DNA from 3 places in the [Clostridium] cellulosi genome. Region 3 is predicted to be linked to each of the others. Evidence: riboswitches for the same ligand, from Rfam matches in the RefSeq annotation. Region 3 holds a riboswitch; each other region holds the start of a gene.

Region 1 (5,330 bases), on a different contig from region 3:
GTCGAATTCACGGTCGGAAATAGCGCAGGCAGTGCCAGTGCAGCCTCCGATATATGAAGCGCGAGCGCCGAGTATGGCGCCGTCTGGGCCTTGCGCACGGCGCGAACCGAACTCCATTACAGGCCTTCCTTGGGCAGCCCTTACAATCCTGTTGGATTTAGTTGCAATCAAGCTTTGATGATTAATTGTCAGCAGAATCATGGTTTCCAAGAGCTGTGCCTGAACAGCAGGGCCTCTGACGATGACTATTGGTTCGCCGGGGAAAATCGGTGTTCCCTCAGGGATAGCCCATACATCACATTCAAATTTAAAGTTCTTGAGGTAGTTTAAAAATTCCTCATTGAAAATCTTTTTAGTTCTAAGATATTCAATATCCTCGTCGCTGAAGCTGAGGTTATTTAAGTAGTCAATAACCTGCTCAAGTCCAGCCATTATCGCAAAGCCACCATTGTCGGGGATCTTTCTGAAAAACATGTCAAAGTAGGTTATCTTATCTTTAAAACCGCAGCAAAAATAGCCGTTTGCCATTGTAAGTTCATAAAAATCCATTAACATTGAGAGGTTATTGCGCTTTTCATCTTTCATAATTATACCTTCATTCTTTGGATATTATCAAAATTAACTATTAATATAAAAACTTTGATAGAAGTTTTATTGATAAATTATAGATTTCATCTATTCTATTATGTTTTCAAAAGTGTAATTTGTCAAAATAAATAATTAACGATTATGATTAACAGTTTTTAATAAGTTATATAAACTATGCACATTAAACAGGTGATTAAAAGGAAGAAAGGCAAGCTTGGATAATAGAAAGTATTTTATATAGTATGACAGGCAGTCATTTTAACAGGACACCCCGAATAACTTTTTATGTATGGTTTTATTGCCTCGGGGGTGTTTGAATGCCGAGAAGCACCAGAAGCAGTGTTGTCAAAGGCACAATGATTCTTATAGTCGGAAACATAATCGTAAAAATAATCGGTGCATTCTTTAAGCTGCCTCTTGCCAATATTATCGGTGCAGACGGTATGGGGCTATATAACTCGTCTTTTACAGTATATGACATCTTTCTGGTGCTTTCAACATCAGGTTATACACTTGCGATATCAAAAATGGTTTCGACCTGCTATGCCTACGGCAAGGACGGCGAGGCTTTGGAAATCTTGAGGATAACGAGAAATCTTCTTGCTGTGATTGGACTTGCATTTTCAGTAATAATGTTCGCCGGAGCGAGGATTTTCGCAGGCCTTATCGGAAACACACGTTCCTTTTACTGCATTTTGATGTTGTCGCCTGCAGTCCTGCTTGTTTCTATCATGTGCTCATACCGCGGATACTATCAGGGAACCAACGATATGATACCAACGACAGTTTCGCAGGTTATAGAGGCGGTTGTGCGGCTTGTTGTTGGTCTTGCAGCTTCTGCCTACCTCAAATACAAAGGATTCGGTATGGAGATAGTCGCTGCGGGTGCTTTGGCGGGCATAACGCTTGGCGAATTCTCATCAACATTTACGCTTGCCATGCTGCATAAGTTTAAAAGGCGGGGCAAGAGAATCAGGAGAATAAACGCCGCACGGCCAGCCCGAATATTAAAGACGCTTTTTGCGACATCAATTCCAATCGGAATCAGCGGAATTATCATTAGCATTATAAATATTATCGATAATTCTATACTTATGCACAGGCTGCAGTATATTGGCTGCAGCGAGCAAGAAGCGAATACTCTCAACGGCGCTTTTAATATGGCATATACTGTTTTCAGCCTGCCAATAACAGTTGTTATGGCGGTGACAACGAGTGTATTCCCTATATTGTCATATGCACACGCCTGCGGGAACAAGGTCCGTATTCAAAAGCTCGTAATGGCATCTCTCAGGATAATTATGATTGTTTCAACGGCAACGGCGGCGATTTTTCTATCACTTTCGAAGCCAATAGTCAGCATTATATACTTTGGTCAGCCGCGGGACGCAACAATAGCGGCTCCGTTGTTAATTTTGATGTCACCAGCGGCAATTCTCATTTCAATCGCAGTTATGACGGGAACGGTATTGCAGGCAGTTGACAAACTGCTTGTACCGTCGAGGTCGACAATTATCGGCGGATCCATTTGCCTTGTTATCAATTGGTATCTGATAGGAAATCCGAAAATCGGTATATATGGTGTGCCAATCGGCATTTGTATCTGCTATTTTATTGTTTCTGCCTTGAATATTATTGAGATAAAAAGGTGCGGCATAAAGCTGAAACTTAAAGAAATTATGATGAAACCGCTGCTGCCGTCTTTAGTTCTCGCGATATCACTTGCTGTGGTCTACTATATGACATATAGAACATTGGGCCTTATTTATGCAACGGTTTTGAGCCTTGCTGTTGGCCTCATTCTGTATCTGACAGTAATGTTCACGACAAAAACAATTGAAAAGGAAGACCTGGATATGATTCCAGGTGGGAAAAAGATTATTAAAATCCTTGAAAAGCTGCATTTCATAGATACTAAGGGCACTATTAAAACATATTAGTAAATTGAAACTGAATAGAAATTCTGCCATTTAGAATTTTGATATATTTCATAAAAAACTAAAATAAACCCGAATTTAAGCAAAAAACAAGCAGTAAATCATAGTTTCACAAAAAAGCATGGGCCGACATACGCTGTTATTGCATAAAAAGGCGTGGAGGTAGGTGTATGAATATGAATGACAGCATGAACGATGTAAAAATTATGTCAGATATAATGCGTATGCCGGATGAAGATTCAATGGATGAAGATATGCGCCGCTTCATGGCGGATGGATACATAATGGGGAAAACCTGCTTTGGAAGCGATTCCACACAGTATGCAGACAGATTAATGGAATTTGTAAACGATGAGTTTTCAGATTATCTTTATTACATTCAGCTGTCAAAAAGAGCGCCGACACAGTCGGCAAGGCGCATATTTAGGCAATTTTCAGAAGATGAGATTGGTCATGCGAGAAGATTTGCCGCGGCATATTTTTTGATTACAGGAAAAAGGTATTTCCCCACAAGGAATTCGGTCGAACCAGTTGTTGTTCCGCCCTTATACATACAGGCGCTGCGCCAGCGTTATCTCGCCGAATCGCGTGACGCGGTAAAATACCGTCTGTTTTCGCAGCATACAAGGGATCTGTGTTTAAAGAAAATCGCTGTTGATACAAGTGAAGATGAAAGAAAACACGCCCAGAAGCTAATGGAGCTGCTGCAGACGGTTTGACTTAGGCAAATGGCATTGTAGTTTGACAAGGCAGTGGTAATGGAGTATAATATAACAAAACTTAATAGGGGTGCTGACGGATGTCGGCTGAGAGGGAATATGAGTATTCCCAACCCATGAACCTGATCCGGATAATGCCGGCGTAGGGAGCTGCTTTGTAGTGAATTATTGCCGCGCCGGGTTTCCGGCACGGCAATTTTTTATAGGGAGAAATGGGAAATGAACCAAAAAACTTTAAGACTTGTTGAAACTGGTGTCCTTATCGCATTAGCTATTGCCCTTAGCAATGTCAAACTGTATCACATGCCATACGGAGGCTCGGTTACATTGTGCAGCATGCTGCCTGTAATGCTCATTTCGTATCGCCATGGGGTGAAGTGGGGCTTAGGCAGTGCTTTCGCATATTCGCTTGTACATATGTTTATTAGCATGTTTGTTTATGGAGATTTGCTTTCATGGGGTCTTACCGCACAAGCACTGATAGCCAGCATATTTCTTGATTATGTGCTTGCTTTTACAAGCCTCGGACTTGCCGGCATATTTGGAACAAAGTTATGGCAGTACATGGGCGGAATGAGTTTTGCGGTTGCGCTCCGTTATCTTTTCCACGTCATATCGGGTGTAGCTATTTTCGGCTCAGCACTCCCGGAAAACTTCTCAAACCCGCTTATATATTCTATTGTGTATAATTCGTTTTTAATTCCGGAGCTTGCGCTTTGCCTTATAATGGGAGCCCTGCTTTATGTTCCCCTCAAAAAATATATCAGTATAACTAAAAATGTATGATATATGGGAAAAAATAAAGAGCACCGGCATAATTGAAACTATGCCGGTGCTTTCTGTATGCAATATCGATTAAAGTTATCAATTGAAACTCTTTACTAATTTTTTTATACCTTCAATAGTTCGATTCGCATATTCCTCGCTGTGTGAATATGCTTTTTTGGGATATTCAATCAGCATACCTTTGGCCCCTGTAGTAGTGGCCCAGGCGCTGAAGTATCCGTGATTGGAACTTGTGAAGTTGCGCTGACTAGTGATTTTCAAACTGTCTTTAAAGTATTTCGCCAAAGAAGCGTCACCAATAAACATATTGCCCCATCCGTGACAGTCTATAACCACGTCTGGATTCAGTGACTCGACTAATTCTTTGAGTGCCTGCGTTTCTGGGGTGGCGAAGGGTTTCTTTAGGGTGTGATTGCGCTTTTGGTTGTAAACTTTAAAGCAGTAGTCAAAATCCCTGTTCATATCAACCCCTAATGAGACTTGGCATCTGCCGATACCGTTGTTTGTTTTGCCGTTTGATAGACCGTCCGGATTTAAAGAAGAGATTATATATAACTCTGTATTGCCAAGTTTGTCTCTGTTGTTTTTAAAATAGTCTGCTATCTGGTTGCCGATTTTGACGAGGACTTGTCCGTCTTTTGGGGCCAAATCTTCATAGCCGTGAATTTCAAAACCCATTAATACTTTGTGCTTTGCCACATTTGTCGGAGATATTTTAGTACATACCAAATCTGCGCCTAACCCGCTTTTGCCGTAAACAATTTGCCCATAATCCTCAATTGAAGTGTCCTGTGTGAGAATGGTCTTAGGAGTATACTCCAATGTACTTGTCTGAACCTTTTTGTTTGGCTTTTCCCCGGTTGATTCAAGCGGATATAATAGGAAGCAGACAATGATAGCGGACACAACCACTATTCCAAATGAAAAAAAGGATTTATATAAAGACATTGAATCATACCTTTGTTAAAAATTTTCCTGTAAGATTAATATAATTTTATCAGTAAAATGTTGTTCTGACAATATGAAGTATTAAAAATAATTACCGAATTATCCCGAATTTTGATTGTTAAATGTCTAAATCTGTCCATTTGCAAAACAATTACTGCGGCGGACAGCATACGCTGCATGGAGTATAGCCTGCCGCTTTTGCCTCTTTGAGTGAGATTTTTATTTTACTTCGCTTTAAGTATCTGCATCCTGAACAGTGATATTTTTTCCCGGTTTTCGTTATATAGACAATGGTTGATTTCTTATCTTCTGATTTTTTGGAACTTTTTTTGGTAGACTTGTTGCTTTGATC
Region 2 (5,330 bases), on a different contig from region 3:
TACTACCGATTACTGGCTTTCATTTTCAGCTATTTCTTTTGCCAATAGGCTGTGTTTGCGTCCATATAAGAAGTATATCAATAGTCCTAAGGCGAGCCAAATTACGAAACGCAGTTTTGTTATATTGTTAAGCAGAAGTGCAAGGCCAATACATAAGACTGCGGAGATTATGGGCAACACAGGAACAAAGGGGCACTTAAAGGAGCGCTTGAGGTCTGGCCTTTTCTTTCTCAGTACGATGATACCGATTGCGACAATAACAAAAGCTGCAAGCGTACCTATATTTGTAAGCTCAGACACTACATCGAGCGGGAAGAAACCGGCGATAGAAGCGGTAATAACACAGACGATAATTGTGCTCAGGATAGGTGTTTTTGTTTTACGGTTGACCCTGCCCAGAGGTTCCGGCAGCAGGCCGTCTCTTGACATGGCGAAAATAATTCTTGTTCCACCGTATGACATGACCAGCAGGACGGATGTGATACCGCATATTGCGCCGACGGAAACAAGGGATGATCCCCAATTGATGCCGATTTGCTCAAGCGCAAAGGCGACAGGTGCCGAAGAATCTTTAAACTTATAGTATGGGACAACACCAGTTAAAACTACTGAAACCCCAATGTAAAGCAGAGTGCATATTAAAAGTGAGCCAATAATGCCTTTAGGAAGGTCTTTTTGCGGTCTTTTTACTTCCTCGGCTGTAGTTGAAACCGCGTCAAATCCAAGGAAGGCGTAAAATACATAAGCGGCACCGTGCAAAACCCCACTTGTACCGTAAGGCATAAATGGATGCCAATTGGCGGCTTTGACATGGGGTGCAGCCAGCAATATAAACAGCAGGATTACACCTACTTTTATAATGACAATAATATTGTTGACCATTGCGCTTTGATTTGCTCCGGCCATAAGCAAAAGCGAAATCAGCACAATGATAATTATTGCCGGCAGGTTTACTATGCCGCCTGCCGCTGGTGGATTTACAAGAGCTGCAGGCAGGTTTATTCCGATATTTGAGAGAAGCTGCGTGATATATCCCGACCAACCTATAGCTACAGAGCCGATTGCGACGGTATACTCAAGTATCAGGTCCCAGCCGATTATCCAGGCCCATATTTCGCCAAGCGAAACATAAGCATAAGTGTATGCGCTTCCGGAAACTGGCACGGAAGAAGCAAACTCTGCGTATGTCAATGCTGCCAGTCCGCAGACGATAGCGGCTAAAATGAAAGAGATAAAAAGAGCCGGCCCGGAATAATTAGCCGCCGCCAGACCAGTAATTACAAATATGCCAGTGCCGACAATTGCCCCTATTCCGAACATTATCAGTTCAAATGGGCTCAGTACCTTTTTGAGGGATTTCTCACTTTTTGTCTCATTTAAAAGATCGGAAATTGGTTTAACAGAAAAGATTCCTTTCATTGGCTCCACCTTGATTTTTTAATTAGTATAGCAAAAATCTGTTGTATAAACAATAAATGCTAAGTAAAATGTTGAATAAATATACAGTGTGTTTATTCATAAAATTAGTGATATTGTCTGATGACACCGAAATTTTGTTGAAATATAACATATTTCTCTTGATGTATATGCGTGATAAGCCAAAACAATTGACTTCCTTGCTTTGAAATGTTATACTCAAATAAACTGCGGGGGGACTCGAAAGAGTTGAGAAGGTAGAACCTGACCCATTGAACCTGTCAGTTAACACTGGTGTAGGGAAGCAGGCATTATTAAGATGATGTCAGAGTGCTTTCCGCGGAGGAGAGCGCTTTTTTATTACCCAAATAAAATTGAATAAAGGCAAACTGCGGGGGGACTCGGAAGAGTTGAGAAGGTAGAACCTGACCCATTGAACCTGTCAGTTAACACTGGTGTAGGGAAGCAGGCATTATTAAGATGATGTCAGAGTGCTTTCCGCAGAGGAAAGCACTTTTTTATTACCCAAATAAAATTGAATAAAGGCAAACTGCGGGGGGACTCGGAAGAGTTGAGAAGGTAGAACCTGACCCATTGAACCTGTCAGTTAACACTGGCGTAGGGAAGCAGGCATTATTGAGTGATGTTAGAGTGCTTTCCGCAGAGGAAAGCACTTTTTTATTAAAGGAAAGGTGATAGAAATGAAAAAAGTTTTGACGATTGCAGGTTCTGATTGCAGCGGCGGTGCAGGCGTTCAAGCCGACCTTAAAACCTTTGCTGCACATGGCGTTTATGGCATGAGTGTAATAGTATCTGTGGTCGCGGAAAACACTTTCCGCGTCATCAGAGCTTATGACCTTTCGCCGGAGGCAATTGAAAACCAGATTGATGCTGTTTTTGAGGATATCGGTGTCGATGCCGTCAAGGTGGGCATGCTGTCTCAATCCGCTTGCATGGAAGCGGTAGCGCGCAAACTCAGGGAGTATAAGCCCCGAAATGTAGTGATTGACCCAGTTATGGCTGCGAAAAACGGCTGCCCCCTTATGCAGCCGGATTCAGTTGATACCCTCATCAGAGAGATATTGCCTTTGGCGGACCTGCTGACTCCAAATATTCCGGAAGCTGAAATGATTACTGGAATGAAGATTCAAAGCGACAGGGATATGGAACATGCCGCCGAAAAGATAGCGGCGATGGGTGCAAAGGCTGTGTTGGTAAAGGGAGGCCATGCAAAGGGCGATGCTTTGGACATTCTTTTTGACGGCAATAAGTTTACCCATTTCAGTGCGAAGCGCATTGACACTAAAAACACCCACGGCACAGGCTGCACATATTCCTCCGCTATTGCTTCTAATCTTGCCCTGGGCTTTAATCTGGAAGAGGCGGTCAAAAGAGCGAAAGAATATGTCACCACCGCTATTCGGCATGCTCTTCCAATCGGCAAAGGCTGCGGCCCCACTCATCATTTTTATGATCTATATAGAAACGGATTACAAAGGGAGGAACTGTCAAATGAAATATAAAACACAGATGGAGGCGGCCCGAAACGGTTATGTCACCAAAGAGCTTGCCCAGGTGGCAGCAGATGAAGGCATTGAAGAAAAGGAATTGATGCAGCTCGTAGCGTCCGGCAAAGTGGCAATTCCGGCAAATATCCGGCACACAGCCCTGCATCCCCATGGCATAGGCAGCGGCCTGCGGACAAAAATCAACGTGAACCTCGGTATTTCCGGCGACTGTGCCGACTATGAAAGGGAAATGGAAAAGGTAAGGCTCGCAGAGAAGTTCGGCGCAGAAGCGATTATGGACCTCAGCAACTATGGCAAAACGCAGGAATTTCGCCAAAAGCTGATTGAGACATCCCCGGCGATGATCGGCACTGTTCCCGTTTATGACGCCATCGGATATTTTGAAAAAGAATTAAAGGATATCACCGCGCAGGATTTTCTGAACATTGTGCGCATTCACGCAGAGTCGGGAGTGGACTTTATGACAATCCATGCCGGCCTTAACCGCCGGTCTGTAGAGGTATTCCTGCGGGAGGGACGACAAATGAATATCGTGTCACGCGGCGGATCTCTACTGTTCGCGTGGATGAAGCTGACAGGCAATGAAAATCCTTTTTATGAGCATTACGATGAACTTCTCGATATACTTCGGGAATACGACGTGACCATCAGTTTAGGTGACGCACTCCGCCCCGGCAGCATAGCGGATTCAACAGACGCTTCACAGATCGCCGAGCTCACCGAAATAGGGAATCTGACGCTCCGGGCATGGGAACGCGGCGTGCAGGTCTTGGTGGAAGGGCCGGGACACATGGCATTGGATGAGATAGCCGCCAACATGAAACTCGAGAAGCGTCTTTGCCACGGTGCCCCATACTATGTCCTCGGGCCGCTTGTCACGGATATCGCGCCCGGTTATGACCATATTACGGCGGCTATCGGCGGTGCGATTGCGGCGGCAAACGGCGCAGACTTTTTGTGTTATGTGACGCCTGCCGAGCATCTGCGCCTGCCTGATCTCGATGACGTCAAAGAAGGGATTATCGCTTCCCGCATTGCGGCGCACGCCGCTGACATTGCTAAGGGAGTAAGGGGCGCTCGCGAAGCCGACTTTAAAATCAGCGAAGCCCGCAGAAAGCTTGATTGGGAGGAGATATTCCGGCTTTCTATCGACGGTGAGAAGGCGCGGGCATATTTCGAAAGCGTTCCGCCGAAGGACAGGCATAGTTGCTCCATGTGCGGCAAAATGTGCGCTGTAAATACTATGAACAAGGTATTGGGTGGATGTAGAAATATTGAATTGCGCGGGCAAAGGCAAGAAAGGAAAGAAGGGCAGGAGGTACTGTAATGGAAAGAGAATGGGTTGAAAAAATCGGAGATGCGCTGAAAGCGGTGCGCTCACAAAAGCCGCTGGTCAATCATATCACAAATTATGTCACGGTCAACGACTGTGCCAATATAACGCTGGCAATTGGTGCATCTCCGATCATGGCCGATGATATCAGAGAGTCAGCGGAGATTACATCAATTTCTTCAGCCCTTGTGCTAAATACCGGTACGTTGGCAGAGCAAACAATTCAGTCCATGCTTGCCGCAGGGAAAAAGGCCAATGAACTTAAAATTCCTGTTGTGCTTGATCCGGTAGGAGTAGGGGCTTCGAAATTGCGGAACCAGACGGTGGAACGCATTTTGCATGAGGTAAAAATTAGTGTCCTGCGGGGTAATATATCGGAGATACGGTATATCGCAGGGTTTGAAGCTTCAACAAAAGGTGTTGACGCTTCAGACGCAGATATGAGCAGCGGGCTTGAAGCTGCCTGCACCATTGTAAAGACAGCAGCGCGAAAATATGGCTGTACAGTGGCAGCCACAGGTGAAACGGATATCATATCAGACGGGCACCGAACTATTATGATTAAAAACGGCACAAGGCTGCTTGCCAGCGTGACAGGAACGGGATGTATGTGTACTTCACTTGTGGGGGCTTTCAGCGGAGTTACGAAAGACCCGATGGTTGCGGCGGCCGGCGGTGCGCTATGTATGGGCATAGCAGGCGAAATTGCAGAAGAAAAGGCCGGCAAAGTAGGGACCGGCAGTTTTCACATAGCAATTATTGATGCTGTAAGCCTCATGGACGCCGAAACATTAATGGAAAGGGCGAAGATTTATGAAACCAGAGATTGACTACAGACTCTATTTGGTTACTGATAGGACGCTTATGAGCACGCCGACACTGGAAGAAGCAGTCGAGCAGGCGATTGAAGGCGGCGCAACGCTTATACAACTACGGGAGAAAACGGCTTCATCTTTGGATTTTTACAATATAGCAAAAAGAATAAAGCGCATTACCGACGCCCGCAATATCCCGTTAATTATCAATGACCGTCTCGATATCGCTTTGGCGGT
Region 3 (5,330 bases):
TCAACGGCGTTCCAACGATGTTTATAGCAATGCTTGAGCATGAAGATTTCCCAAAGACGGATTTTTCGCACATGAGAACAGGTATCATGGCGGGAAGCCCATGCCCTATAAAGGTTATGAAAGATGTCGTCGAAAAAATGCACATGCCTCAAATTACGATTGTGTACGGCCAGACCGAAGCCTCACCCGGCTGCACCCAAAGCCGCGTAGATGACCCGCTCGAGGTAAGGGTGAATACAGTCGGACGAGAACTTCCGGGTATCGAATGCAAGATTGTGGACCCTGTTACCGGAAAAGACCTGCCGGACAATGTAGACGGCGAGTTTGTCGCCCGCGGTTACAATGTTATGAAGGGCTACTACAAGATGCCGGAAGCGACCGCCGCGGTTATTGACAAAGACGGCTGGCTGCATACTGGTGACCTTGCCCGCCGCGATTCCAACGGCAACTTTAAGATAACGGGACGCATAAAGGATATGATAATCCGCGGCGGCGAGAATATCTATCCGAAGGAAATCGAGGAATTCATTTATACCCACCCGGCTGTCAAGGACGTCCAGGTAATAGGCGTGCCGGATAAGCAGTACGGCGAGGAAATCATGGCCTGCGTGATTCTTAAAGAAGGCTCAACCCTCACTGAAGATGAACTCAGGGAATATATTAGATCCCATATTGCAAAGCATAAGACTCCTCGCTACATAGAGTTTGTAAAGGAATTCCCGATGAATGCCGCCGGAAAGGTACTTAAATATAAGATGCGCGAAATGGCGATTGAAAAACTGGGGCTTCAAGAGGATGACAGTATAGAAACAGCGTAAAATAAAACGGGGTGCAGTTAAACACTGCATCCCGTTTTGCTTGATATGAGTAATGCCTTTTGCTACGTGCGGGCAAATAAATTACCCTTCTATAAGCTTAACATAGAAATGGCGGGTGCGGGGGCCATCGTATTCGCAGAAATAGATGGCCTGCCATGTGCCAAGCAGCAATCTTCCGCCGGTGATTATCACAGTGGTTTGAGCGCCTGTCAGCGTGGATTTTATATGCGCGTCCGAGTTGCCCTCCATATGCTGGTACTCTGGAAGCTTCGGGAACGACCTGTTCAGCGTATAGGTCATGTCCGCGGTGACATCGGGGTCGGCGTTTTCATTTATGGTAATGCCGGCTGTCGTGTGCGGGCAGAACACGATTGCAATGCCCTCGTCTATATGTGATTCTCTAACAAAGTCGGCAATCTCGCGCGTGATATTATAAAACCCGTTTTTTCCGGTTCTAAGTGTGAATTCCTTTAAATTCGCCATAAAAGACAGTCCTCCTTGAAAATAAAAAGACATACTGCGCTGTTAATCTATATTATAGGCCGAATCAGTGGAGTATGGAAGCATTAATTAGAAAACTTTTATTCTGAGATGTTTTTGGCGAGCTGTATGCACAGCTTTTTCTTCGTGGCGATCTGTTAGATATCTGCTTATCGGTCCCGCGGATATACGTAAAAAGGGCGCAGGGGAAAGAGTTGACAAATTATTTTTATTTATATATTATTAAATAAAATTTAATATTTTAGACGGGAGCTTGTGTTACAGGCTGAGAGGAAGGTGTAACCTTCGACCGATAACCTGATTTGGGTAATGCCAACGTAGGGATGACTAAAATACGCAATATTTACGGGAAGTTACCAAATCGGGAACTTCCCGTTTTTATTTTTAGGGGGGGATAAAATGGTTAAAATTAACGGAAAGGATTTTGATGTTTCTGGCAAAACCATAGCAGAGTATTTGACAGAGGCAAATTATAACCTCAAATACATTGCTGTGGAACGCAATGGCGAGATTGTCACAAAGGGGCAATATGCTTCAACCGTACTTGCAGATGGCGATACGGTTAATATTGTGAGCTTTGTGGGAGGTGGTTAATGTGCTGCCGACAAAAGAAGAAATGATAGCGGCTCTGGAAAAAAGGCATGGTGTTGAGACTCAAAGAAAATTCTTATCCGCTACGGTAGCGATATGCGGTCTTGGTGGGCTTGGTTCAAATATTGCTATTGCTCTAACCCGTGCAGGTATCGGCAAATTGATTTTAATAGACTTTGACCGGGTTGATCTTGCGAATCTCAATCGTCAGCAGTATAAACTGAGTCAAGTCGGCATGTTTAAGACGGATGCCCTCTGTGAAAATCTAAAAGAGATTTCACCTTACGTTGAATTGGAACCGCACTGCGTCCGGATAACAGAAGACAATGCCAAGGAGTTGCTAAAAGAAGCTGATATAATCTGCGAAGCATTTGACAATGCGGAAAGTAAAGCAATGCTTACCAATATTGTTTTGAAAAAAATGCCGGAGAAATATTTGATTGCCGGCTCTGGGCTTGCCGGCTTAGGGAGCGCCAACACCATAAAAACGCGCAAAGCGATGAGGCATTTTTACATATGCGGTGATGAAGTCAGCGATGTGAACAAAGGCATCGGGCCTGTGGCTTCTCGAGTTTTGGTTTGCGCAGCCCATCAGGCGCACATGGTGTTGCGCATTTTAACAAATGAATTTGAAGCATGAAGAAAGAGGTGAACGAATGACGGACGATAAATTAATCATTGGCGGGCATGAATTTAATTCCCGGTTCATTCTGGGCTCTGGCAAATACTCTATGAATCTAATAGAGGCCGCTGTTAAGTATGCGGGAGCTGAAATTATTACTCTTGCAGTCCGCCGAGCAAATACAAAAGAACAAGAAAATATACTGAACTATATCCCTCAAGGTGTCACTCTGCTTCCGAATACAAGCGGCGCAAGAACAGCGGAAGAGGCTGTCCGTATTGCAAGGCTGGCAAGAGAACTGGGGTGCGGCGATTTCATAAAGATTGAGATTATGCGCGATTCTAAGTATCTGCTGCCAGATAATTATGAGACCGTCAAGGCAACTGAAATTCTTGCAAAAGAAGGATTTATTGTAATGCCGTATATGTACCCAGATTTGAATGTCGCTCGAGATCTTGTAAATGCAGGAGCTGCTTCTATTATGCCGCTTGCTGCCCCTATAGGTTCAAACAGAGGGTTGACAACCAAAGAATTTATCCAAATCCTTATCGATGAAATTGACCTTCCCATTATCGTTGATGCCGGTATCGGCAGGCCCTCGCAGGCTTGTGAAGCAATGGAAATGGGTGTCGCTGCTATAATGGCGAATACCGCGCTTGCAACTGCAGGAAATTTGCCGATGATGGCTGCTGCTTTCCGTCAGGCTATTGAAGCGGGGCGAAAAGCATACCTCGCGGGCATAGGTCGTGTGCTCACCCGCGGAGCATCAGCGTCCGATCCGCTGACTGGATTCTTGCACGATTAAGGGGCGTGAGATAATGGAAAATCAGTTCTATGTGGATTCGGAGTATTTGTCGCCGGAAGCCTTAGCCAAAAAGCATCGTTTAGAAACCGACCCGGCTTTCAGGAAAAATTATATGGAATATTTGCCGTGGATGGAGAAAATAAACTCAAATGTTTGCGAAAATGTAAAGGCACAAGTGAATTCCTTTGATTATTACAAATATACTGCCGAAGATGTCAGGGCGGCTTTAGAGAAAGAAACCTGTTCGATCGAAGATTTCAAAGCCTTGTTATCTCCAGCGGCAGAACCATTCCTTGAGCAGATGGCGCAAAGAGCAAGGCGGGAAACGAGCAAACATTTCGGAAATACGGTGTATCTCTTTACGCCGCTTTATATTTCCAACTACTGCGAGAACTATTGCGTTTATTGTGGATTTAATTGCTATAACCATATAAAGCGCATGAAGCTGAGTTTAGAACAGATTGAGCGCGAGATGAAGGTAATTTCCGACAGCGGAATGGAAGAAATATTAATTCTTACCGGGGAAGACAGGGGAAAAAGTGGTGTAGAATACATCGGCGAAGCTTGTAAATTGGCGAGAAAGTATTTTCGTATGGTAGGTATTGAAATTTATCCTGTGAATACGGATGAATACCGTTATCTCCATGAATGTGGTGCAGATTATGTGACAGTTTTTCAGGAGACCTACGATACAGAGAAATATGAAACGCTCCATCTTCTTGGCCCCAAGCGTGTGTGGCGCTATCGCTTTGATGCACAGGAGCGCGCGCTTATGGGTGGAATGAGAGGGGTTGCATTTTCAGCCCTGCTGGGGCTTTCAGATTTTCGCAAGGATGCATTGGCAAGTGCTTTGCACGTTTATTACCTCCAACGAAAATATCCTCATGCTGAAATGTCCCTTTCTTGCCCGAGGCTTCGTCCGATTATAAACAATGATAAAATCAACCCTAAGGACGTCCACGAAAAGCAGCTTTGCCAGATTATTTGTGCATACCGTATTTTCTTGCCGTTTGTCGGTATCACCGTATCATCACGTGAAAGTGCCCGGTTCCGCAACGGAATCGCAAAAATAGCAGCGACAAAAATTTCTGCAGGTGTTTCCACTGGAATCGGTGACCACGAAAGCAAATACAGCGGAAAGGGTAAGAACGACGCTGCAGGTGACGAGCAGTTTAAAATTAATGACAGCCGCAGCCTTGACGAGATATATCATGATATTTGTAAAGAGGGACTGCAGCCCGTTCTGAATGAGTATCTCTATGTCTAATATTATCTGCGTTACCAACCGCCGCCTCTGTAGGACTAATTTCCTGTACCAAATCGAAAAAATCGCAGAAGCGGGGCCTATGGCGATTATCCTGCGTGAAAAAGATTTGAGCCGGGAAGAATACAGAAACTTAGCCAAATCTGTGCTTTCTATATGCAAGAAATATGAAACACCCTGTATTATCCATAGTTTTGTTAATGTCGCAAAGGAATTGCATGTTAATGCTTTGCACTTGCCTCTTTCTATTCTTCGCACGCTCCCAAACGAGGAAAAAGGTGCGTTCAAAATTCTCGGCGCATCCTGTCATTCTGTAGAGGAAGCACAAGCTGCTGAAGCACTCGGGTGCACATACATTACAGCAGGCCATATTTTTGATACGGATTGTAAAAAAGGCTTGCCGGGGCGGGGGCTTGAATTTTTAAAAAGAGTATGTAACAGTGTTTCCATTCCGGTGTATGCTATCGGCGGAATAACCCAGCAAAATTTATCGGAGGTAATGGCGTCAGGCGCTGCCGGTGCCTGTGTTATGAGCGCAGCTATGTTGGCCAAGGATCCACGAACATATATTCTCAAATTAAAGTGCCAAAATCATCTCCAGTCAGAATTTAACCTCGATAGGGTATAATACCTAAATAAAAAAATTTCCGCAGAATAATTCTGCGGAAATTTTTTGAAGGGAGTACCATGGAAAAATTAGTTTTCAGCCTGCAGTTTTTCGCTGATAGC

What was found. Region 3 has a riboswitch for thiamine pyrophosphate ahead of thiS (sulfur carrier protein ThiS). Riboswitches for the same ligand answer to the same signal wherever they lie in the genome.
Region 1: linked by a shared signal. The riboswitch ahead of V6C21_RS07760 (energy-coupled thiamine transporter ThiT) and the one ahead of thiS (sulfur carrier protein ThiS) in region 3 are both predicted to bind thiamine pyrophosphate.
Region 2: linked by a shared signal. The riboswitch ahead of thiD (bifunctional hydroxymethylpyrimidine kinase/phosphomethylpyrimidine kinase) and the one ahead of thiS (sulfur carrier protein ThiS) in region 3 are both predicted to bind thiamine pyrophosphate.

The regions. Positions count from the first base shown of each region.
Region 1 covers NZ_JBAIZF010000025.1:51,613-56,942, reverse strand. The annotation lists gene V6C21_RS07775 (nicotinate phosphoribosyltransferase) at 1-585, opposite strand, end outside; gene V6C21_RS07770 (putative polysaccharide biosynthesis protein) at 906-2,528, shown strand; gene V6C21_RS07765 (ferritin-like domain-containing protein) at 2,696-3,244, shown strand; TPP riboswitch at 3,301-3,410, shown strand; gene V6C21_RS07760 (energy-coupled thiamine transporter ThiT) at 3,464-4,030, shown strand; gene V6C21_RS07755 (M14 family zinc carboxypeptidase) at 4,109-4,936, opposite strand; gene V6C21_RS07750 (hypothetical protein) at 5,130-5,330, opposite strand, start outside.
Region 2 covers NZ_JBAIZF010000004.1:32,733-38,062, reverse strand. The annotation lists gene V6C21_RS01655 (amino acid permease) at 10-1,419, opposite strand; TPP riboswitch at 1,961-2,059, shown strand; gene thiD (bifunctional hydroxymethylpyrimidine kinase/phosphomethylpyrimidine kinase) at 2,118-2,939, shown strand; gene thiC (phosphomethylpyrimidine synthase ThiC) at 2,929-4,272, shown strand; gene thiM (hydroxyethylthiazole kinase) at 4,272-5,108, shown strand; gene thiE (thiamine phosphate synthase) at 5,092-5,330, shown strand, end outside.
Region 3 covers NZ_JBAIZF010000021.1:10,631-15,960, forward strand. The annotation lists gene V6C21_RS06435 (AMP-binding protein) at 1-818, shown strand, start outside; gene V6C21_RS06440 (secondary thiamine-phosphate synthase enzyme YjbQ) at 900-1,301, opposite strand; TPP riboswitch at 1,555-1,663, shown strand; gene thiS (sulfur carrier protein ThiS) at 1,719-1,913, shown strand; gene thiF (thiamine biosynthesis protein ThiF) at 1,915-2,550, shown strand; gene V6C21_RS06455 (thiazole synthase) at 2,567-3,337, shown strand; gene thiH (2-iminoacetate synthase ThiH) at 3,351-4,604, shown strand; gene V6C21_RS06465 (thiamine phosphate synthase) at 4,585-5,229, shown strand; gene V6C21_RS06470 (YhgE/Pip family protein) at 5,298-5,330, opposite strand, start outside.